DNA from 2 places in the Shewanella inventionis genome. Region 2 is predicted to be linked to the other one. Evidence: predicted binding sites of a transcription regulator. Region 2 holds the regulator's gene; the other holds the start of a gene.

Region 1 (12,523 bases), 1.1 Mb from region 2:
CTAAAACGGTCTTTTTGTTGCTGTCCCAGTTAGGCGATTTAAACCCAAATAACGGATATTTGTCAGCATCATAAGATAATGCGCCGTATTGCACTTGTTCAAACTGGTTTGCGAGCGGCGTTAATTTGCTAACCACTTCGTCTTGATATGAGCGCTTAATAGTCACTTGGGCTAGCCATTGGGCTTTGTCTGCATCGGTCCATTTTTGTCCTGGTGTGCCGATTGGGTATACGGTCGATTGTGTCATAAAACCTCTTTTTTAATTGTAGATTTAGGCTTGGTCAATATGACCAGAGAAATGCCAAATAAAATAATGCTGGCGCACATTATTAGATGAACGCTCAGTTGCTCGCCAACAAAGATGACGCCACCCAGTGCCGCAATAATCGGTACGCTCAGTTGCAATACCGCAGCCTGAGTGGAGTGTAGACCGCGTAATGCTTGATACCATAATGCGTACCCTATTGAGGAGGCTAGGCCACCAGAAAGTATGGCTAACAGCACCCCTTTGCCACTGAGTTGCACAGATATGTTATTTTCAACAGGGGTAAACACTTGTATAAGCCAGACGGTCAATATCATTAGCAGCACCAAGGGCAAGGTTAAAATAAAATTAACACCTGTAGTAAACAGTGGCCGAGTAGCGCCTTTACCTAACAGCGTATAACCGCCCCATGCACAACCACTGATAGCCATAAGCACCATGCCAGTGATTGATAACTCGCCATTAGTTACCCCCACGCTCGGCCAGACTAAATAGCCAAAACCGCCAAACGCAACTAATGCGCCAAGGATTTCTAGCCGGTTTAAGCGGTGTCCTTGTATGTAACTTATCAACATCATGCTTATCTGGACTGCTGCAAACAAAATAAGCGCGCCTGTTGCAGTGTCGAGCAACACATAAGCGTACGAAAAAGCAATGGCATAAATAAACAACAGCAACGGAGCAAGATTGCTAGCATGAGCAACTGTTGGCTTTGATGATGTTGATGGCATTAGCAACATTATCGCCCCTAACACTATAGCCCCAGAGGCCAAACGAATAGCGGTAAAACTGCTGGGGTCAATTAACGTTGCGGTGTTATCGCTTGATAATGCCATTCGAGCTAATACGGAGTTAGCCGCAAAAGCGATTAATGCCATCATGGTATAACAAACCACTGCAACACGGGAAAGAGGCGTAAGTGACGGCATGAATATGGATCCAGAGTTGAGGTTATTTAGTCTTTTTTTTGAAGCTAAATTTATTGACGAACCAATAAATAACAGCGATTTGCTGTGCCTGCGTTAAACCAAAATAAATACAAATCCACGGTGATATCAGTAAAAACCAAGGTAACGTGGCGGTGGAGCGTCCCGAAAAAAACAGGTACAAAAAACCTGAGTAAATAATCAATACCCCTAAGATCCCCACGATAAGCATGATCTTTTTTAATATTTGTTCTAATTTTGCCACGTGATAAACCTCAACTCAGGATAAGAGATGTATAAAAATCCACGTTCATTCGTTGATTCATCTCTAAAATGAAAAAGTCACGCCGAGCATAAGCTCGGCGTGACTGCATCATAACAAATGGTATAAGCCAAATACCACCGTTCTATAAACGGATACCGCCATCAATTTCAAATACGCGGCCGTTAACATAATCATTTTCAATGATAAAACGAACCGTTGAGGCAATCTCTTCTGGCTGACCTAAACGCCCTACTGGTACCATTTTTTCTAAGCGCTCTAGCGCTTCAGGTTTCATGGCTGCGGTCATTTCTGTGGCAATCACACCGGGGGCGACTGCGGCGCTGCGAATATTATAACGCGCTAGCTCTTTTGCCCAACCCACCGACATTGCCGCCACGCCAGCTTTAGAGGCTGAGTAATTTGATTGACCCATATTGCCAGATTTAGCCAGACTAGAAATGTTAATGATAACGCCGGCTTGCTTGGTTTCAATCATCGCTGCTGCGGCTTCACGGCCACATAAAAAACTGCCCGTTAAGTTAACATTAATGACTGACTGAAATTGTTGGTATGACATGCGGTCGGTAACGACGCCATCTTTGGCTTTAACCATTAAGCCGTCACGTAAAATGCCGGCGTTATTGATAAGCACATTGACTTGCCCAAAGTCTTCAACAATATATTTAAACCCGGCAACCACATCTTCTTCGTCGGTAATATCTAAGGCATAGCCTTGTACTTCAGTCGTTGCGCCTAAATCAGCACAAGCTTGCTCAAGCTTGGTTTGGTCAACATCGATAAGCGCCAATTTAGCCCCTTGGGCAGCTAAATCATGGGCCATAGCCAGACCTAAACCACCCGCTCCGCCAGTAATGACGACAACCTTATCTTTTAATTCCATCAACTGAATCCTTTATTTTTTCTTTGAAAACTGTTCAAAAATGCTCGAAAAATCTCGACTACCATTACCTTGGCGAGCATGGTTTACATATAAACTGCGGGCAAGAGAGCCCATTGGGGTACTTGAGTTAGATGCAAGTGCAGCCTGTTGCGATAGGCCTAAATCTTTCACCATAAGGTCGACCATAAAGCCGCCTTGATAGTCTTTAGATGACGGCACATTTTCCATCACGCCTGGACATGGGTTGTATTTTTCAAGTGTCCAGTTACCGCCGCTGCTGACTTTCATGATATCAGACAATACTTTAGGATCTAAGCCATTATCTAAGCCTAATTGGATTGACTCGCTAGTGCCCACCATTAATACCGATAACAGCATGTTATTACAAATTTTGGCAACTTGCCCAGCGCCAACGCTACCTGCATGAAAAATATTGCCGCCCATCACCTTCAGCACAGTTTGCGCTTTGGCATAAGCATTATCAGAACCACCACAAATAAAGGTTAGTGTACCTGCCGCCGCCCCTGCTGTACCACCCGAGACTGGCGCATCCATAAACTCTATGCCCTTCTCAGCAGCTTTAGCACCCACTAAACGCGCGCTGTCTGCATCAATGGTTGAGCAATCAATTAATAAGGCTTGCTTGGGCACCACATCAAGTAAACCTTTGTTGTCATCATCGCCTATGTACAAACCTCGCACATGTTTACCTGCTGGCAACATGGTAATGACAAAATCAGCTGACGCCGCCGCGCCACAGGCGGTTTTGGCGCTTAATGCACCTTGAGAAGTGAGCGCGTCTACTGCTGCTGGGTTTAAGTCAAATACTGTGACTGTCATGCCCGCTTTAATTAAGTTGGCTGCCATTGGGCCGCCCATATTACCTAAACCAATAAATGCTACTGTTGCCATGATAATAATCCTTATTAAGTAAAGTCAGCTAATGGGTGGTTAGTGGCGGGCCAAGGGGAGCAAGTCAATTGCTCAACTTTAGTTTGCGGCACCGCATTAACGTCGCTAAATAGCCATTTAGGTTGGCGATCTTTATCAATGAGTAATGCTCGAACCCCTTCGCAAAAGTCTCCCATTGAGCAACAATTAACACTCACGCCAAGCTCCCACTGAAAGCATTGTGCCAAACTAAGCTCTGTACCAAGTTGAGCTTGAGCAAAAATTAAATGCCAACTCAATGGGCTGCCGGCTAAAGCGGTTTTTTGAGCCCGCTGTAGCCATTCAAGTTCTGTATTTAAGCTGGATAATTGGTGATGAACATCGTGTATATCACCCGACATTAACAAGTCGATTTCTACTTGAAATTGCTGTAAATGGCTTTTGGGTAACGTTGCTAAATGCGGCGCAGTCATTTGGGTTAACAAATCGGTTAATATTTGGTGGTTGAGTTGACTGTTTTGGCTCCAGTTAAGTTCGGCCATGGCATCAAATAATGGCTCTTTTTCATCACTGTTTAAATAATGATTACCGAGCTCAACATACAAGGCATCGCTCGCGTTCATATTGTAAGCGGTTAAGCCTAAAAACAGCCCCGTTTTACCTGGCATGCGATTTAAAAAGTAACTGCCGCCTACATCTGGATATAAACCAATGGTGACTTCTGGCATGGCAATTCGGCTGCGTTCGGTCACGATGCGATGGCTACTCCCTGCCATTAATCCAAGGCCGCCGCCCATCACAATGCCGTCGCCCCACACCAAAACAGGCTTACCAAATTGATGCAGTAAGTAGTCGAGTTGGTATTCTTGAGTGAAAAACCCACAGGCTTCATCAGTGATATTGTTAGGATTAGCAATCGATGCATGATAAATCGCGCGCACATCGCCGCCGGCGCAAAATGCCTTTTCGCCTGCACCTTGTAACACCACACAGGCAATACTGTTGTCAGATTGCCAGCGGGTTAATTGGGTTTGCATTGCCGCAACCATATCAAGGGTTAATGCATTGAGTGCTTTTTCAATATTAAGGGTCACGATGCCAATTGATTGGCCAGAAAGCGTGCCTAATGTTTGAAATATTACGTCTTGAGTCATTAGCGGTTCTTCCAAATTGGGGCGCGTTTTTGTAAAAAGGCGTTCACACCTTCAGCTTGATCTTCTGTGTCAAATAACCCCACAAATAGCTCTCGCTCAAGGGGTAATGCTTGAGTGCGCGGCATATGTCGCCCAGCTTGAATCAAGGTTTTGCACACACTCACACTGCTAGGTGATTGTTTAGCCACTTTAGCGGCAAGTGCCACTGCAGCATCAAGGGCCTGGCCTTTTTCAACCACTTCTTCTACTAAACCAATTTTTTCAGCTTTGGCTGCATCAATGCGTTCACCACATAAAATCATACGTTTAGCCCAGCCCTCGCCCACTAATGCTGTGAGGTTTTGGGTGCCACCAGCACAGGGCAATAACCCTACGGTGGCTTCAGGCAGTGCCATTTGCGCTTGTGACTCTGCAATGCGAATATCGCACGCTAAGGCCACTTCTAGGCCGCCGCCCATGGTATAACCGTTAATGGCGGCAATAGACACACCACGAAACGCGCTAAGGGTTTCAAAGGCTTCACCAAAATGTTTTGCCATGGTGGCTGCATTGCCTTTATCGCCATCGGCAAATAAATTTAAATCTGCCCCTGCTGAAAAAAACTTTTCGCCCTGACCTGTAATAACAAGCGCATAGATGTCTTTGTTTTGGTTTAACTTAGTAATGGTTTGCTTTAGCAATTGCAAACTGTCTGCTGTCCAGGTATTGGCTGGCGGGTTGTTGAGCGTCAAGATGGCCGTATGGCCAACAATATGTTCAATGATTGCGGTGTTTGCTGTCATCATATTATGTCCTTATATTCACCTAAGAAGGTGATGAAATCTTGGTATTGTGAGTCGTTAATCGATTACAAAATCGGATGAGCGTTTTCATCGAGTAAACGACGGGCAATAATCAGGCGCATAATTTCGTTAGTGCCTTCTAAAATCTGATGAACTCGAACATCACGGAAATGGCGCTCTAGTGGGTATTCACGAATGTAGCCATAACCACCATGGATTTGCAGGGCACTGTCACACACCTGAAAACCTACATCGGTCGCAAAGCGTTTTGCCATGGCGCAATAGGCGCTGGCTTCAGGGTCTTGTGTGTCGAGTTTAAATGCCGCTAAACGTACCATTTGGCGAGCAGCCACTAACTCGGTGGCCATGTCTGCCAGTTTAAATTGCAGGGCTTGAAACGCCGCAAGCGGTTTACCAAATTGCTTACGCTCGTTCATGTATTGTGTCGCGCGCGTTAATGCGGCCTGAGCTGTGCCAATAGAACAGGTGGCAATGTTAATACGTCCACCATCGAGGCCTTTCATGGCAAAGGTAAAGCCCTGGCCTTCATCACCCAGTAAGTTGGCTACAGGTACACGCACGTTTTCAAAGCTAATTAGTCTGGTTGGTTGGGCGTTCCAGCCCATTTTATCTTCGGCTTTGCCATAGGTTATGCCAGCGGCATCTGCCGGTACCGCAATGGCAGAAATGCCTTTAGGCCCGGCTTCACCTGTACGGCACATCACAACAAGTAACTCGGTTTCGCCAGCACCTGAGATAAACATTTTTGACCCCGTGATCAGGTAGTCGTCGCCTTCTCGCACGGCTTTAGTTTGCAGTGAGGCTGCATCGCTGCCCGCACCAGGCTCAGTTAAGCAATATGAGGCTAACAGTTGACCTGTGGTTAAGCCTTCTGACCACTGTTTACGTAGCGTTTCGCTGCCCCAGGTGGTTACCATCCAGGTCGCCATATTATGAATAGTTAACATGGCAGTGGTGGCCGTACAGCCTTGGGATAGTTCTTCAAAAATAATGGAAGCATCTAAACGAGATAAGCCCATACCGCCCTGTGACTCTGGCGAGTACAAAGAACAAAAACCCAGCTCACCTGCTTTTTGAATCACATCTTTGGGGAAATGGTGTTCTTCATCCCATTTGGCGGCAAATGGAGCGAGTTCTTCTGCGGCAAACTGGCGGGCTAAGTCAGCAAACTGGCGCTGATCTTCGTTTAAATTAAAATCCATGTTGGACTCCTAATATTGTTTTGGATGACTCTTGGGTCACTTTATGGCTTGTTCACCTACCGCTTAAGCGGCTTAGCATGTATTACTGAGCAGTAACACTATGGGCAAATCAAGCAGGTCTTGTTGTGTTTAGCCAATAATGTTTGCCGCGATAAATAAAATATATCGCGGCATATATGACGCTTATTTAAGGTTGATGCTCATGTTAGGGCCGCTAACGGCTTCTGAGTCGAACCAGCGGGTTGTGATGGTTTTTGTTTCTGTGCAAAAACGCACCGCTTGTTTGCCATAAGCGTGTTGGTCACCATAAAAGCTGCCTTTCCAGCCAGTGAAAGAGAAAAAGGGTAATGGCACAGGAATGGGCACGTTAATACCCACTTGGCCGACTTCAATTTCATGCTGGTATTTGCGCGCTGCGCCACCCGATGCGGTAAAGATTGAAGTACCATTGCCGTATGGGCTGTTGTTCACAAGCTCGATGGCATCGTCTAATGTTTCGGCTTCCATACAACACAACACAGGGCCAAAAATTTCTTCTTTGTAGATGCTCATGTCTGTGGTGACATTGGTAAACATGGTTGGTCCAACCCAGTTACCAGACTCGTAACCGGCAACCGTAAAGTCACTCCCATCAAGTAAACACTCAGCCCCTTCAGCTTTACCTTGAGCAATGAGTTTTAACACGCGCGCTTTGGCGGCAGGGCTGATTACTGGGCCATAAGCGGCATCTTTATCGTTCCATAATCCTGGGCGAACTTTAGCAAGCGCCTCTTTTAACTCTGGGATCCACTCTTTAGCTTTACCAACAAACACGGCAACCGATATCGCCATACAACGTTGACCAGCCGCCCCTACTGAAGCCCCTACCATATTGTTGATGACTTGCTGTTTGTTAGCATCTGGCATAATGACACAGTGGTTTTTGGCGCCAGCAAAGGCTTGCACGCGTTTTAGATTGTCTGTGCCCGTTTTATAAATATATTGGCCAACGCCTACTGAGCCGACAAACGATATGGCTTTAATGGCAGGATCAGTGAGTAACATGTCTACAGCTGTTTTGTCTCCATGAATGAGCTGCAATACGCCTTTAGGCGCGCCCGCCTCCACAAACAGCTCAACTAAGCGCTGTGGCGTCATAGGATCTTGCTCAGAAGGCTTTAAAATAAACGTGTTACCGCATGCGATGGATAATGGGAACATCCATAATGGGATCATCGCGGGGAAGTTAAACGGGGTAATACCTGCACACACACCTAATGGTTGAGTGTAGCTGTAGGTGTCAATATTACGTGCGACGTTTTCAACTGTTTCGCCCATCATTAATGACGCCACGTTGCAGGCATGTTCAGCCACTTCAATACCGCGCCACACATCGCCTTTGGCATCTTCAAAGGTTTTACCGGTTTCTTGGGCTAAAATAGTTGCTAGTTCGTCATGATGCTCTTTGAGTAAATGCTGGTATCGCAACATCACGCGTGCACGCTCTGAGACAGGCACTTCTTTCCAGGTTTTAAAGGCTTCTTTGGCACTGTGAATGGCCAACTCAACTTCGGCGGTAGTGGCACAATTTATTTTAGCGATAACGCTGTTATTAGCAGGGTTTGTCACATCAATATTGCGCTCGCCGCTGCCATGAGTAAATTCGCCATCAATGTAGTGCTTAACTTGTGTGATCATTTTGCTTTCCTCGATCCTTGAACTGTTTGGTGAGCTAGGCTCACGCATATTGAGTAACTGCACAGGTGACGTGATTATTGTTTTACTCACATTAACGTGGTTGTATTACGTCTACCTGTACAGCGGTCTTGTTGAACGTGTTTATTTACACTTCAATGGCCATGGCTGTTGCTTCGCCGCCACCGATACACAGTGAAGCAACGCCGCGCTTAAGGCCTCGTGCTTTTAGTGCATAAATTAGGGTGACGAGTAATCGCGCTCCTGAGCAACCAATTGGGTGTCCTAACGCACATGCGCCACCATTAACGTTGACCTTACTGGCATCTAACCCCAGCTCAGATACCGCTAGCATGGTCACCATGGCAAAGGCTTCGTTGATTTCATATAAGTCAACATCGTCTTTATTCCACTGTACTTTATCGAACAATTTTTGCATGGCGCCAACTGGAGCGGTAGTAAACAGAGACGGTTCTTGCGAATGCGTTGTATGGCCTTTAATGGTTGCCATAACCGTTAATCCTAACTCTGTTGCTTTGGCGCGAGTCATTAGCATTAAGGCTGCTGCGCCGTCGGAAATTGAGCTTGAATTAGCTGCGGTGATGGTGCCGTCTTTGGCAAATGCTGGGCGCAAGGTGGGGATTTTTTCAGGACGCGCATTGCCAGGTTGTTCATCTGTGTCGACGGTAATATCGCCACGTCGCGTAGTCACAGTAACGGGAACCACTTCATCTTTAAACGCACCGGAGTTAATTGCTGCGTTGGCTTTTTCAAGCGAGCTTAATGCAAACGCGTCCATTTGCTCGCGAGTTAAGCCAAAATCATCGGCCGTTTTTTGAGCGAACGTGCCCATCGCGCCACCGGTATAAGCGTCTTCTAGACCATCTAAAAACATATGGTCCATCACCTTGCCGTGACCCATACGCATACCGCTACGGGCTTTATCTAGCAAGTATGGCGCCTGGCTCATGCTTTCCATGCCGCCGGCGATAACAAGGTTACTGCTACCGGCTTTAATTAAATCATGGGCTAACATGACGGTTTTCATACCAGAACCACATACTTTATTGACAGTGGTTGCCCCAACACTTAAGGGTAAGCCTGCGCCTAGTGTTGCTTGACGAGCAGGCGCCTGGCCAAGGCCTGCTGGTAATACACAGCCCATAAGTACTTCATCAATACTGTCGGCTTTAATACCCGTTTGTGCCAAAAGGCCTTTGATAGCATTAGCGGCTAACACGGGTGATGCGACTTCAGACAGCGCACCTTGAAACCCACCCATTGGGGTACGTTTAGCTGCAACAATAACGATATCTTGACCTGTTTGTTCTGTACTCATAACCACTCCTAAATCTGTGCACATAAAAATCAACAACACTATTACACCACTTTGACGTTGACGCTAACGTAAAGCAAGTAAAAAGTGATCAAATTTGTAATGTTGATCTTATGAGGTTGTCATTGAAGATTTACACTTGTTGGTAAAATCAGAATTGTTGTAGATAAGCTTATGTTTTAATGAAGATAAAACCATCAAGGTTTTAATGGGGGAGTGAATTTAAGGGCCGTTTACACTTTAGTCTACAGGCATAAAAAAGCCGCGAGTATTGCGGCTTTGAATTTACACAAGGATTATGCTTTTTTGTTTTCCCAGGGGGTTTTTGCGCTCATGTCGGTTAAATCATAAGGGGTTAACTGATACACATAATAGTTCAGCCAATTACTCACTAACAAACTGCCATGGCTATGCCAACGTGCAATAGGCTCTTGGGTTGGGTCATCGTTTCGGTAATAATTTTGCGGTATATCAGGGTTTAACCCTTGGCCTAAATCGCGATTATATTCATCATTTAATGTGCCTTTTTGATATTCAGGATGGCCCATTACAAACAAATTGCGATTGTCACGGCTTAACACAATATAGGCGCCCGCTTGCTCTGACTCAGCTAACACTTCAATATCAGCATGTTGACGAAGCTCTTCTATGTTCATTTCGGCAAAGCGCGAATGAGGCGCATAAAACTCGTCATCAAAGCCTCTAAGCAAAGGGTGTGGATCGCTGGTGCGAGTGTGATTAAACACCCCTGAGCGTTTATTTTGTAGCAGTTGGCGCTTTAAACCATATAAGTGGTACAAACCGGCATGAGCAGCCCAACACAAAAATAAAACGGAAGTCACGTGATGTTGTGACCAATCAATAATTTCGCGGATATGGTCCCAATACACCACATCTTTAAAATCAATTTGCCCTAAGGGGGCGCCGGTAATAATTAATCCATCGTAATTATTATGACGAACATCTTCAAAGTCACGATAAAAGGTGTTCATGTGATCAACCGAAGTATGCTTTGACTCTTTGTCGTGAATACGCAATAAGTCCACGCCGACTTGCAAAGGAGTATTGCCTAACAACCTAAGCAGTTGGGTCTCTGTCTCAATTTTATTGGGCATTAAATTCAAGATTAATACCCTCATTGGACGAATGTCCTGATTAGCCGCTCGGGTTTCAGACATCACGAAAATATTTTCAGACTCTAAAATACCTGCAGCAGGGAGATTATCTGGAATTCGAACCGGCATACGACTCACCTTTGGGTTAATGGAACACAAACAACGGGTGCATTGGTAATAACGTTTAACTAAACAAATGACTGTGTGGAACAGATCACAAATTTACATTCTGCACATCTGAGCATCAGTTAACTTTGCCAAGGTGTTTTAATGGCTTAATCTGTTAAGCACAACGGCTAAACATCAATAGTGACACACGTTGTCATTTATTTTGTTAATCATACACAAGGATGTCTAGAAGTCTACACGTCTTAAGTTGAATTTTTTTCGTTCTTGTTATCAAGCGGCAATATTTCTATTATGAGCCATTGATAATAATGAGGTTAACTATGTCTGCTGCGACAGCAATGATTATTGGTGCAAGCTCTGCACTTAGCCAAGCACTTGCGGCGCAATTATCGGCACAAAATGTGTCGTTGGTGCTATTTGTTAATGATCCAGAAGCGATTAAACCATTTAGCTTAAGTCTTCCTGGTGAAGTCAGCATATATCCATTAACTATCGACCAGCCACACACTTTAATTGCGCAGCTTAACCAGGCATGGGAGAAGCATAACGGTGCCCATTTAGTGATAGTCAATACGGGCGTTAACGAATATGACCCTGCTTTGCCCTGGTCTATTGACCAACATACGATTGACGTTAATGTGATGGGCTTTGCCGCTGCGAGCCAGTGTATTTTTAAATTGATGTGTCAGCAAGGTTATGGCCAATTAGCAGCAATAAACTCTATTGCAGGACAACGCGGAGGCCCTAATGTGGCTTATCACGCTTCTAAAGCATTTGCTGCAAACTATCTGCAAGGGTTAAGTATGCACGCGCAGCGCTTAAAATTGCCTGTGACCATCAGCGATATTCAGCTTGGGTTATTTGATAAAGCGGTGCACTTAAATACCAAGTTATTATTGTCGCCCATTGATAACGTAGCCGAGCAAATATTAACGGCACTGAAAAAGGGAAAACGCCGAGTGTATGTTACCAAGCGCTGGCGTATTGTGGCGTGGATAAACAGAATGTTGCCTGAATATATCTACAATACCCGCCATTGGAAACCAAGAAAGAAACGCGGTTAATCTGAATGATATAATATAGGTATATAACAAAACAGGAACCTGCGGGTTCCTGTTTTTGTTGCAACGAATAGCTGATGCTAATCAACTACAGTTAGAAGGTATATCCCACACTAACCATATACACCCATGGGTCGATATCGGTTTCAACAACCACATGATCGGCACCCAAATCGAAACTGACATCAGTAGAAATTTGCGCATACCATACAGATGCGTTAACCAACCAATTTTTATCAATTTGATAATCAAGCCCCACCTGTGCAGCCACGCCCCAAGAATTTGACATGGACAAATTATCTAACCCTAAATCTTTGGCACCTTGATTGAAATCATTGTCAAAAAAGTTAGTAAAATTAACCCCAACACCAACATATGGACGAAGCGCAGACTGAGCATTGCCAAAATAATATTGAGCAACTAACGTGGGTGGCAAATGCTTGGTGTTTGCAATCACACCTAACTCACCAAGGGACACATCATGACTAAATGGCGTCGCCGCTAATAGCTCAACCGCAACATTATCAGTGAGCATATAACCAAAGTTTAGGCCTAACTGTGTGTTGTTATTCACACTAAACTCAGCGATACCCGCAACGACTGGGCTTGACTCACTTGGGGCAACCGTTGCACTACCTGCACGTACAATAATATCTCCAGCTTGATGAGCGGCAACACCAAAAGATAAACCAGCACAAAGCAACGAAGCAGCAACTAAACCTAGGGTAATTTTATTATTCATTTTAACACTCCATAACAGCAATAATCAGATGAAACTCTGTAACATTCTTAACAATTGCC
Region 2 (12,523 bases):
GTATTGCGCAAGATGTGCAATGTAAGGGATTAGACTTATCAGCAATGTTAGTGTGATTAAAAAAAACCGCCATCAAGTTTGATGGCAGTTTGGCTTTAGGTGATAAAATAGTGATGATTACACTTTAAATTACTCCGCTTTGGCGTGTTTAATTCCTTTGCGGTTTTTCATTGGGTCGCCCTCGTAACCTAGGGCTTTCCAATCTAGGCGCTGGCCTTTGTTATGACAATCATTGCACTGTAATGCATCCTCTTTTGGCGACACCATATGGTTGATGCGCCACCACATTTCTGTAGCAATAAAGTCATGTTTTCCACTGTATTTAAGGCCTTTTTCAATCATGGTTGGGTTGGCTTCCATCCCCAATTTAGCGGCTAGGGCCCAGTCGAATTTATCCCAGTAGCCACCTTCGCCATAGGTTTTTGGTGTGAGTAAAATATTGAGCTCAGTGTCGTAAATTTGTTTACCAGTATGCACTTTAAATGGATAGATCTTGGCTTTAGGGTCGTTAATGTCGCCTAAGGGGTAAGCCAATTTTAGCGTTTTAGTTGGGTCAACTTTGTCGCCAGCCATGTATGCATCGGCGCTGCCATTAAACCAGGCATATTGTGGTGGCACATCTTTTTGCCAAATAAAACTGCCTTTCTTTTTCATGAACGTGTGCTTACCGTATTGGTCGGTTGTTTCAGGTAAATCTTGCCCCGCGGTTGACCAGTCCCAGTGCATTTTAGTGGGTTCATTTTTGGCAAATGATGGGATATGGCAGGTTTGGCAAGCCACAGTTGCAGTATGGGTGTTGAGCTTTTTGTTTTGATGTGGGGCGCCGTCATGACAGTTTACACAACCAATTTTGGTTTCTCCGCCTGGTGATACGCCCATGGCATTACCCGTAATTTGATGTTTTTCGGTTACGTGGCAATCCTGGCATTGAAAGTCGTTACCGTCGGTGTCCATGTGCACATCTGTTGATTTGTCTGGGTATGACATGGATGAATCTAAATCGCCATGTTTAACCGCATCTCCGCCGCCACCATAAAAGTGGCAGCTGCCGCAGTTATCACGTACTGGCTGACCAACGTTTTGCGCAACTCGAGTCAGGTTGACTTTGGCTAATGGATCGCCGGCACCAGCGGGGTCTTTTAAGTATGTACCTGTAGTGTCGTGGCACACTAAACAGTCCACCTTGGTCATATCTTTAAAGTCAAAGTTTGAATCTTTCCATCCGTAGCCTGCATGGCAACTGGTACAGCGAGGTTCGTTCCCTGAAATTGACACGCAAAAATTGTTAATACTGTTCTTTTTACCGCGCTTTACGGTGCGCCCCGGTAGTTTTTGCTCCAGTTCCCATGTCCAGTGAGATGATTTCATAAAGTCTTCAGCATGTTCTTTATGGCAGGTTAAACATTGGCTGGTGACCTCGGGGCCATTGGTAAAGGGACCTTGCAGTGCCTCTTTATGATTAAAGGCAGCTTGTGCGCTACTGCTTAGCAATAGTGTCGCTGCCAGTGCGATGAATGTTCTCATGATGTGTGTCCTTACCCCTGAGCGTTCACTCAGGGGGGCCAATGTGAAGTTCAAGTTAGAAGTTGATGGTCAGTGATGCGTTAATGTCGTAGGCGGTGTCTACTACTGGCAACATTGAGTAGGCCGTTCCGGCAATCACATCGTCGACTTTTTGTGGTGCGCCAACAGGAGAACCACTGCCTGTATATTCATAGTCGTAATACAAACCGGCTAGCTTGATAAACATTTTTGGATTAATATCAAAGATATAATATGCTTCTGCCACATGACCGCGAGTGGCTAGTTTACTGCCTATTGGGTCGTCTTGTGCCTGAGTAAACGGGCTCCAGTATTTAGAACCATAGTTATATTCAAGTCCAAATTTGCCGTAAGGTGCTGGCATTTGCATACCCACATAAACCCCATAACCGTCTTTTGTATCGCTGTCGACAGTCTCTGTTGGTACCATAATGATTTCTGTACCTGTGCTGTTAAGCTCAGCCTCAAATACGGCATCACTTAGCATGCCGCCAAACATACCGGTATTACCGCTAGGCTCTGCTCTGGTCCAACCGAATGAGGCAAACCATTTCATGTCTTCATCTGATTCATAGGCATAACCTAGGCCACCAAGATACATGTCGCCAATGACGTCACTAGGGTCTGTTGATCTTTGCTGTACACATTTTATTCAACAATACATCGGCAGCCACATTATAGTAAACGCCAGTGATACCATACTGGCGTAATTTCTTGCTAACTTATCATATCTTGTTGATATTGCTCGGAAGTGCTTTATCCTCGCGAAAGCATTCTCAACCAAATGTCGATACTTGTAGAGACACCAATCCATGCTTTCTTTGTCGATATCTTGCCCATAATTTCGCTTCGGTATAACGGTTTTGCCACCTTTAGAATTGACATATGCCCTTAAAGCGTCGCTGTCATAGCCTTTATCAGCGATAAATACGTTGACCTCCTTAAGGTGGTCAACAAGACTCTCGGCACGAGCAATATCATTTCTCTGGCCTTCTGATAGCTCGAAATAGATTGGTAATCCACCGCTATCCACGACCAAATGAATTTTCGTTGAGTTACCGCCGCGACTCTTTCCAATACACTCATTATCTGGTGTCGCAGCTCCTGCGCTATGCTGATGAGCTTTGACTATTGAGCCGTCTGCAAACACCCAATCATAATCGGAAAGTTTTGATAACTCTTTGAATAGTATATCTAACAGGCCTTTTTTAGACCACAGATTAAAGCGACGATAAACAGTGCTCCAGTCCCCAAACTCTGTTGGAAGATCACGCCATGGAACTCCTGTTCGCAAGCGGTAAAGAATTCCTTCAAAGGTCATTCTATGTTCAGATTTATTATAGATGCGGCCAGTGTTCTTCATCAGTTGAAGTAGCTTTTGCCACCACTTATCAGTTAGCATTAGTCTCGGCATGGTATGGAGTTATCGTTTATTTTTGGCGAAACAAATTATAACGCCTTACCATGCTGCTTAAAAAGCCATCACGAAAGATCAACAGACCCTAGGTTGTACTCGAGTGACAAAATTAAAGTTTTCAAACTTTTGCATATCTTGGTACATGGTTGGGGCAAAGATACTCGCGAGTTGCGTGGGGAATGCCATGGTGCCAGTAAAGCCATCATTAACATCTTTGGCACCGAATAAGGTGAACTGTAAGAAATGATTACCGTCATTAAGGACGTCGATATTAAATCCGCCTAGATGGGTGTCTTTGGTGATAATGTCGCCGAAGAGTTCGCCGTTGCCGTATTGTGATTCAAAGCCTTGGCCGTAACAAAAACGGACGGTTTGACCTTCAATGCCGGTAATATCGGTTAGATCATAACCTAGGGTTGCGCCGTCGAAGTTAAAGTTAACTAGGTGGCCAGAAGGGGTGCCGCCACGTAATTCATTTTCGCGGTAGTGGCTTGGTGGGCCGTAGGTTGAGGGGCGACGACCAATCGACAGATAGGCGCCACTACCATTGATGTCTTTCCAGTTGAAATAGGCGCGTTCAACTTTCAGTTCGTCACCACTTGTGCTGCCGCTGCTGGTGCCATCCATGGTGAAAGAGTTCCAAGAGTCGAACACTTTAACACCGGTAGAGTCGCCCCAACTTTTATACATGGTTAGGCGACCTGCAAAACTGACGTTGTCCCACACTTTGGCATTAAGGTTGAGACGAAGGCGTGTTGTGTAAAAAATATCATTATTAATATCTTGCTGTGTGGGGGTGCCTAACGCCATTGGCATAATTCCCTGAAGCATGCCGCTTTGAAACGCGGTGGCTAAGTCTGGGTTGGCGGCCATCATTTGCCCTAAAGGCGAGCTTGCACTGCTTGGATCACCAAACTCTCCTGCCATAGCTTTAGCGGCAAAATCAGAAAAGTTAACATTAATGGCTGGGTTCCAAGTGACATTTTGATAGTGTAATGAATGAGCTCGAGTTCTAAAATCTCCGGTAATTTCTAATCTGTCTAATGCGCTGTGGCGTTCTGTTTTGTCTACGCGTGAATTTAAATAGTCTAAATCTTCAGAAATATCCGCTAGTTGTTGTTCTAGTTCAGCAATTTTTTGTGCATCGTTATCGGCAGCCAAGCTTGCACCACTCATAAATAATGCATTGGCGACCAGTATAGAGATAAGTGTTCTCATGATGTTTCTCCCCATATTTGCTTGATATTTAATCAAATAAGCAAATTTTGGTTGTAAGGTTCCCTGAGGCTAAGCCCCACCGTTTGTGCTATTGGGTTGTTAAATGCTGTCTGCTTTTATCTAAAAAAGGTTGTCAGCATGTATTTAGCCGCAGGTTGCTGGCTGGTCAGAGTCGGCCGCATGGTCATATAAAAACTGTTGAATATCTTTCAGTTCTTGTTCAGACAGTGCCTCAAAAATAGCTGGTTTAGCTTTATGCTTGTCGCGTGTAAAGAAACGATCCCATTGGCTCATGGTTTTGCTCATTGGGGTGAGTTATGGACCTTCGCTATTGGCAGTGTGGCAGGCTTTACATTCTTTTTTATAAAGGTGTTTACCTTTTTTAGGGTTGCCACCATCAGCAGCCATGGCCTGGCTACCAAGAGATAATGCAATGGCGATCGCGATACCAACTTTCATATAAGTGTTCATCATCTTTATCCTCTTAGGGCTTTTTATAGGTTGTACGTTAGCAATAGTTACTATTTCTTTGCTGTAAACAATGTTACCTAAAAGTGAGTAGTGTTAATTTGAGGTAGATCAGATCTATGAGAAAAATCTAATTGAAAAAAAGTTAATTGAAAAAAATCTAATGAATAGGGTGTGATCAGGATCGATTGTTTCGGCATTGACGAAGTGATAGGGCGTACTTGGGTCTGTTCATCTTTGCAGATTGAATTTTGTTCGAGTTAAAAACGTGTAAATTGAGACGAACGGATTGATGCCTAGCCATCTAAGCAACTCTTTATTTGCAAAGAGTCATTCAACAAAGAGTAAAACGTTTTTAGCCGAACCCTTTGGGCAGCGTTTATTGGCCATTTTTAGTGCGGTATCGACTTTTTATAAAGAATAACTGCACCTCAAAGTCTCTGCTGCGCAGTTATATATGAGTAATGGGCAACAATTTGCTGCAAAACAACCTTGAAAGATCAACAGACCCTAAAAATTCAATGAGAACACTTTAGTGAATGAGCGCACTCATGGATTTTATCGCGAGCACTGTTGCGCTGATACTGCATAATACTAATGTGGCGATGCGGGTTTTATTTTTATCGATATGGTTAATGAGCAAGCCGGATACAAGGTAGCCGCCAATCACGGATGGTAATAACAGTAATGACAACCACAGATGTTTTATCTCAACCAGGCCGACGACAGCTAAAATTGCAAACGCAATGAGCGAACTGAACACAAAAAAGGCTGACAATGCGGCTCTAAATTGGTTGGCATCTTGCCCGGCGAGCAAAATGGCCATAGGTGGACCACCGATGGCGGCGATATTACCAAAAATGCCTGAGAATATACCTGCAATAAATAAGCTTATTCGGTTAATTGGAGCGGTAATTTTGTAAACACTGAGCATAACGGCAATGTATACAATGGCCGCAATAATTAACCCGAGTATGGCTTGTGGGGCAAACAGTAATAAGCCTGCACCTATAAATCCACCGGGTATTCGGCCCAGTAAAGCATATTGCAATCCATTAAATTGCAGGTGGCCGCGTTCTCTGAATAAGGTCATTGCTGAAATGGCAAATCCCATCACAATGATGGGAACGGGGACAAGTTGGGGGTTAACAATATAGAGTAAGGGGCTAGCAACAACGGCTAACCCAAAACCAATTAAGCTTTGGGTTAGCGCGCCAAAAAAAACGATTACTGATGCCAGTATCAACGTTGATGGTTCGATAAATGACATCATTTAATTCTCTATAAAAACATGACTGCTTCTTGGGCAGTTTCAAAGTCTATTGATTAGCGTAAGTGTTATTCGAGCTCTTCCCACTCGATACCCATTTCATCCATCAACTTTTTCGCTTCACTAGGAATGCTATCAGGCTCATCTTTTGATAAGTCGCCGTCATTTGGTAATGGTTGTCCTGTGTATGCATGCAAAAACGCTTCGCATAGCAGTTCACTATTAGTGGCATGTCGTAGATTATTTATCTGACGACGAGTCCGCTCATCTGTTAGTACTTTTAATACTTTTAAAGGGATAGAAACCGTAATCTTTTTTACTTGCTCATTTTTTTTGCCGTGTTCGGCATAGGGGCTGATATATTCGCCATTCCATTCAGTCATTAACTTACCCTTAACGATAAATACGGGGCAGATTTTAACCCCTTACAATCTCTAGTCAAATTATTGCTACTATTTCTTGACGATTGCAAATAGATTTCTTTATGTTTAGACGTCTAAATGGCTAAAACTGGTTGACGAACTCAGGTCTCTTAGGTAAATTTGGACGTCTAGACATCTCTTGAGTGTGTTTGCGAAATTTTTTAGGAGTCATTATGACTAAGTATCAAAGCGCCACAATGGCTGTTCGCCAGGGTATTGAATCAGACACACAACATGGAGCAGTGGTTCCACCCATTTATTTGTCGACCAATTATTCGTTTGATGGCCATAAAAATCCGCGCGAATTTGACTATAGCCGTTCGGGTAATCCAACACGTAACATTTTAGGTGATGCGCTCGCCAACCTTGAGCAAGGCGCTACAGGGGTCGTGACCTGTACTGGTATGGCTGCAATCACCTTAGTAACCAGTTTACTTGGCCCAGATGATTTATTAGTGGTGCCACACGATTGCTATGGTGGCAGTTACCGTCTGTTTACCAATTTGGCGAAAAAAGGCCAATTTAAATTAGTGGTGGTCGATCAAACCGATGCTCAGGCATTAAGCCGGGCAATTGCTCAAAAACCCAAAATGGTATGGCTAGAAACTCCGTCAAATCCTTTACTGCGTGTCGTTGATATCGAAGCTATTAGCCGTGCTTGCCATGACGTAGGCGCATTAGTGACAGTAGATAACACTTTTTTATCGCCAATATTGCAGCAACCATTATTGCTCGGAGCTGACATTGTTATTCATTCAACCACGAAATACATCAATGGCCACAGTGATGTGGTAGGTGGTGCGGTTGTGGCTAAAGACCCTGAATTAGGCGAGCTGCTACATTGGTGGTCAAATACCTTGGGGTTAACCGGCTCTGCGTTTGACAGTTATTTAACGTTACGCGGTTTGCGCACACTTGCTGTGCGTATTCGTGAGCATCAACGTAATGCACAACAAATTGTTGCACTACTTAATGCCAGCGATGTAGTTGCTAAAGTGTACTATCCAGGTTTAAAAGACCATCCAGGTCACGAAATTGCGGCAAAACAACAACATGGGTTTGGTGCTATGTTAAGTTTTGAATTGCAAGGCGGCGAAGCAGAAGTAGTGGCGTTTTTGGGAGCATTATCTTTGTTTAGTGTTGCTGAAAGTTTAGGCGGGGTGGAAAGTTTAGTCGCCGTTCCAGCCACGATGACCCACAGGGCAATGGATGCAGAAGCACGCCAAGAGGCTGGCATTAAAGACACTTTATTGAGACTATCTGTCGGCATTGAAGATGCGCAAGATTTAGTTGCCGATATTAACGCCGGTTTAGCTGCCGTAGCAGCAATAAAATAGCTTAATTTACGTTTATATTAGCTGTAGTTTTGTAGAAACAAAGTAAAATAGCAGCCGCATTTAAAAGTCGTAGTTGTTTAAGGAGTGCGCAATGGCGCGAGGTCATTTACATAAGTTTGGTGGTTCTAGTTTAGCTGATGCTGATTGTTATCGCCGTGTTGCCCATATTTTGCTCACTCATGGTAACAGTGATGATCTTGTGGTGGTGTCTGCTGCCGGTAAAACCACCAACTTCTTATATAAATTATTGAGTTTGCGTGATAGCGGCCAACTTTGGCAAGAAGAGTTGCAAGTATTAATTAGTTACCAACAAACATTAATTGAGCAATTATTGTCAAATGAACAGGCACGTGATTTGCGTGAGCGTTTATCTACAGATAAGTCGCAACTTGTTAGCCTATTGTCGTTAGCACAGCTTAACGATTATCAATTAAATCAGGTTGTGAGCTTTGGTGAACGTTGGTCTGCGAGATTAATGGCGGCTTTACTGCGCGAAACTGGCGTAGCCGCTACGCATGTTGATGCATGCTCTATTTTGGTTGCCGACGAAGGTGCTGTGCCTAATATTTTAGTGCAAGAGTCGCGCGATAAAGTTCAGGCATTATTAGCGTTGCACCCACAAGAACGCTTAGTGATCACTGGATTTATTTGTGCCAACCGCCAAGGTGATACTTTATTGCTAGGCCGCAATGGTTCTGACTTTAGCGCTACGTTAATTGCCAGTTTAGCTGACATTGAGCGTGTAACGATTTGGACCGATGTTGAAGGGGTGTTTAATGCTGACCCTAATAAAATCAACGATGCTAAGTTGTTAAAAAGCATGTCATTAGCAGAAGCAGATCGCCTTGCTCGCTTAGGCTCTCCTGTTTTACACTCGCGCACATTACAACCATTATTTAATACCGAAGTGAGTTTAGCGGTACGTTCAAGTTATGCGTCGCACACTGACTTTACGCTCATTGCTCCTTTAAGCTCATCAGCCAGTGCCCCCGTGGTCACCAACTTAAATGAAGTGGTGCTGTTTAGTTTTAAAATGAACACCAATCTAGCTCCTTTGTTAAGTCTTCTCGATGCAGCAGGTTTAACCCCTCTGGCATATTGGGAATTAGCTCAGCATAAGTTTGAATTGGCATTTACCCTAGAAAGCCAAAAACAAGTACAAGCCCTATTAACTAAACACGCTGAACAATGGGCCATTGAAGAGTTAACAATACAAACAGATTTGGGATTAGTTGCGTTAGTCAGTGCAGATGCGCATCATTTTAGACGTAGCTTTGCTCGATTATTAAGCCGTGATGCGAAACCCATTTATCAAGACTCGCTTAGCTTGGTCACGCTAGTGCCACAAGCACAGGTAAGCTTATTAACTCAAAAAGTCCATCGTCGTTGTGCTGGCCCTAAAATGCGAATTGGTGTGCTACTGCTTGGTGTTGGCAATATCGGTGAGGCCTGGATTGATTTATTTAAACGTGCCAGCCCAACGTTAGATCGTGAATTAGAAGCAACTGTTGAGCTTATTGGTGTTGTGGGTTCTCAAAAAGCACTTATTACCAATGACGGCATTAACCTTAATCATTGGCAGCAAGACTTTCAACAACACGGTACACAGTGGGATTATGACAAGTTATTTGCGCAACTCGCGCAGTTATCTTGTGATGAAATCGTGGCATTAGACATTAGCGCCAGTGCAACATTAACCTTGCAGTACCCAGAGTTATTTGCCCGCGGTATTCATGTGGTGAGTGCCAATAAGTTGGCCGGTTCAGGCCCACTACCTTTTTACCGTGAATTAAAGCAACAGCTTAGCAATCGTCGATTGTTTTGGCGTTATAACGCTAGTTGTGGTGCGGGCTTACCGATTCAACATGCGTTAAACGATTTGCGTAACAGTGGCGATCGAATAGAAGCCGTTGGCGGCATATTTTCGGGTACTTTATGTTGGTTATTTGAAAATTATGACGGCAGCAAACCGTTTTCTGAATTGGTATTAGAGGCTCGCGGTTTAGGGATTACAGAGCCTGATCCTCGTGATGACTTATCGGGTCGAGATATGCAGCGAAAATTGCTTATTTTAGCTCGTGAAATTGGTCTGGCCGTTGAGCTTGATGACATTACACTTAACTCATTGGTGCCAAAAGCGTTAGCAGAGTTGTCGCTAGAAGAGTTTTTGCCACGAATTAGCGAGCTTGATGATGATTTGTTGCAACAATATGCTGCGGCTGCAGAACAAGATAAAGTGCTACGTTACGTTGCCTCTTTAGATCGGGTTGAGGGTAAGTTGCAAGCTGAGGTTGGTTTACAGTGGGTTGATAATCATCACCCTTATGCAAATTTAACACCTGGGGATAATGTGTTTGTTATTCGCAGTGCCTTTTACCAAGGAAACCCGCTGATTATTCGTGGCCCAGGCGCTGGGCGTGAGGTGACAGCTGCGGCGGTGCAATCCGACCTAGTGCATATTTGTAAGGATTTACTGCAAGAGTAGTACGATAAAAAAGACCATGCCAAATGGTCTTTTTTTTATCTATTCATAGTGCGGCTTTGTATTTAAAGGATATCCAATGGAAAGGCCAACAAAGGCGCAAATTCGTGAGTTACCGCTTTATGATGGGGTTGGCCTTGAGAATGTCATCGTTATTACCACTAAAGCTGATGCAATGAGTGCCGTAGCAGAGTTAAAAAAGCATTCCTGTTTAGGCTTTGATACCGAGAGTAAACCCTGTTTTATAAAAGGTGAGGTAAGTGATGGGCCTCATTTAATTCAAATTGCCACCCAATCTAACGTGTTTTTATTTCCGACTCAGTTTTATGAACACTTTACTGACATTAGTGACGTGCTGTCTGACCCTAAAATAAAAAAAGTCGGCTTTGGATTAAAAGAAGACAAAAAAATTCTCTTGAGAAAATTTGGAATTAGCCTAGTTAATACCGAAGAGCTTTCGTTAAAAGTGATGCGTTTTGCCCATGTTAAGCAACGTGTTGGTGCTCGAGTTGCGGTCGCAATGTTATTTAAACAACGCTTATCTAAAAGTGCTCAGCAATCAAATTGGTCAATATACCCTCTACATGAACACCAGAAAAAGTATGCTGCAAATGATGCTCATTGTGCATTATTAATCGAGCTCGAAATTGAAAGACAGAAGCAGCAATAATCTTACAAATATGGCGCCTATAACACTCAATTGGCTTTATTCTCGTTAATATTCTCTTTTCTGCTGAGCTTAACTACGGAATAAACGTAATTTACATATTAATAAAAATTATCAAATTAATAAAAATTGATAATTTTTATTAATACTAGGTGTACCGTAACATGACTCTATCGAAACAAATGATGAATTAATCAAGAGTGTTTTAGGAGTAAGTTATGAAAATGAATCATGTAGGGTTGATGGTTGGCGATATGGATAAAGCCGTTGAGTTTTATACCAAAGCGCTGGGCTTACGAGTGGTTATGGGTAATACCAAGGTGCTAGAAGAGCGCAAAACAGCTATTGGTAAAATGTGTATTGCTGTATTTGGTGAAGGGTTTAAAGGCTTTAATATTGCACATTTAGTGACAACCGATGGAATTGGTGTTGAGTTATTTGAAATGGTTGATCGTCAAGAACGTCATATTGTTGATTTTACTCGTCTTGGTATTTTCCACTTTTGTTTGCAAACTGATGACTTTGAAGGCGCTATTGCGCGTACCGAGCAGTATGGTGGCAAGGTACGTATGGACATTATGCGTTACCACCCTGAAGACGACAGTAAACCAGCAAAAATGGTTTATCTAGAAGATCCATTTGGTAACTTATTCGAGTTTTACTCTCATACCTATGAAGAGACTTACGCCTCAGACTACGAATAAACAATTAAAATCATTTAATATATTGATTTTAAATCTGTAAGTTTGCAGTCAATCAAATAGCGTTAATAAGATAAAAAGCGACCTCAAGGTCGTTTTTTTGTTTTTCGAGGCTAGTGATAGTTGAATTTTTACGACAAGGAAAGTTAAATCTTTTCATTGGTGGTTTTTTTAGCTTGACTTAGTATGCAGTTAAACTAGTATATGGACATATAGACGTCCAAACGGCTAAATGATAAGTTGGCGATATCATTTAAGCTGCTTGGTATAGACTCCAAGTTTTTATATTAGAAGTTGAAGGAATACATAATGGCTTTTCATCACGCGCAACATGCCCAGTCGTTAAATCAGAGCTTGTCTGAGCTAAATGATATTAATGTGTCATTTGAGTTTTTTCCTCCTTCAACACCAGAAATGGAAGATATTTTATGGAATTCTATTCGTCGTTTAGAGCCATTAAACCCTAAGTTCGTTTCAGTGACTTATGGTGCGAACTCTGGTGTAAGAGACCGTACTCATGGTGTTATTGAGCGGATTCAAAAAGAAACAAACTTACTTGCAGCGCCGCATTTAACTCTAGTTGATGCAAGCGATGAAGAACTGATTGAGCTTGCTAAGCACTATTGGAATTCTGGTATTAGAGACATTGTTGCTTTGCGTGGCGATTTACCAGAGGGCAGCCCTAAGCCTACACGTTTTGCTAATGATTTAGTGCGCTTACTTCGTTCTGTTGCCGATTTTGATATTTCTGTAGCAGCCTATCCAGAAGTGCATCCCGATGCTCGTAATGCTCAAGCTGATCTGATTAATTTAAAGAAAAAAATTGATGCGGGTGCTAACCGTGCGATCACCCAGTTTTTTTATGATGTTGAATCTTATTTGCGTTTTCGTGACCGCTGCGTAACAGCGGGCATCGATGTTGAAATTATCCCGGGTATCTTGCCTGTGACCAACTTTAAACAAACCAAACGTTTTGCTGATATGACCAATGTGGCTATT

What was found. The regulator MetJ, encoded in region 2, represses methionine synthesis genes. The targets are predictions, from matches to a motif close to TAGACGTCTAGACGTCTA.
Region 1: the regulator MetJ is predicted to act here: its motif matches at 10,880-10,897, upstream of metA (homoserine O-acetyltransferase MetA).

Annotation. Positions count from the first base shown of each region.
Region 1 is NZ_CP082926.1:2,203,213-2,215,735, reverse strand. Features, by position in the region: gene K8B83_RS09950 (M14 family metallopeptidase) at 1-247, opposite strand, end outside; gene K8B83_RS09945 (DMT family transporter) at 244-1,194, opposite strand; gene K8B83_RS09940 (hypothetical protein) at 1,217-1,423, opposite strand; gene K8B83_RS09935 (SDR family oxidoreductase) at 1,599-2,357, opposite strand; gene mmsB (3-hydroxyisobutyrate dehydrogenase) at 2,370-3,269, opposite strand; gene K8B83_RS09925 (enoyl-CoA hydratase/isomerase family protein) at 3,284-4,402, opposite strand; gene K8B83_RS09920 (enoyl-CoA hydratase) at 4,402-5,184, opposite strand; gene K8B83_RS09915 (acyl-CoA dehydrogenase family protein) at 5,250-6,407, opposite strand; gene K8B83_RS09910 (CoA-acylating methylmalonate-semialdehyde dehydrogenase) at 6,591-8,084, opposite strand; gene K8B83_RS09905 (thiolase family protein) at 8,230-9,420, opposite strand; gene metA (homoserine O-acetyltransferase MetA) at 9,714-10,661, opposite strand; gene K8B83_RS09895 (SDR family NAD(P)-dependent oxidoreductase) at 10,982-11,725, shown strand; gene ompW (outer membrane protein OmpW) at 11,817-12,464, opposite strand.
Region 2 is NZ_CP082926.1:1,106,118-1,118,640, forward strand. Features, by position in the region: gene K8B83_RS05050 (pseudouridine synthase) at 1-56, shown strand, start outside; gene K8B83_RS05055 (tetrathionate reductase family octaheme c-type cytochrome) at 130-1,524, opposite strand; gene K8B83_RS05060 (DUF3373 domain-containing protein) at 1,580-2,194, opposite strand; gene K8B83_RS05065 (IS5 family transposase) at 2,195-2,956, opposite strand; partial or broken gene K8B83_RS05070 (DUF3373 family protein) at 3,047-4,177, opposite strand; partial or broken gene K8B83_RS05075 (c-type cytochrome) at 4,322-4,651, opposite strand; gene K8B83_RS05085 (sulfite exporter TauE/SafE family protein) at 5,178-5,918, opposite strand; gene metJ (met regulon transcriptional regulator MetJ) at 5,984-6,298, opposite strand; gene metB (cystathionine gamma-synthase) at 6,511-7,674, shown strand; gene K8B83_RS05100 (bifunctional aspartate kinase/homoserine dehydrogenase II) at 7,766-10,159, shown strand; gene K8B83_RS05105 (3'-5' exonuclease) at 10,236-10,826, shown strand; gene K8B83_RS05110 (VOC family protein) at 11,042-11,527, shown strand; gene metF (methylenetetrahydrofolate reductase) at 11,834-12,523, shown strand, end outside.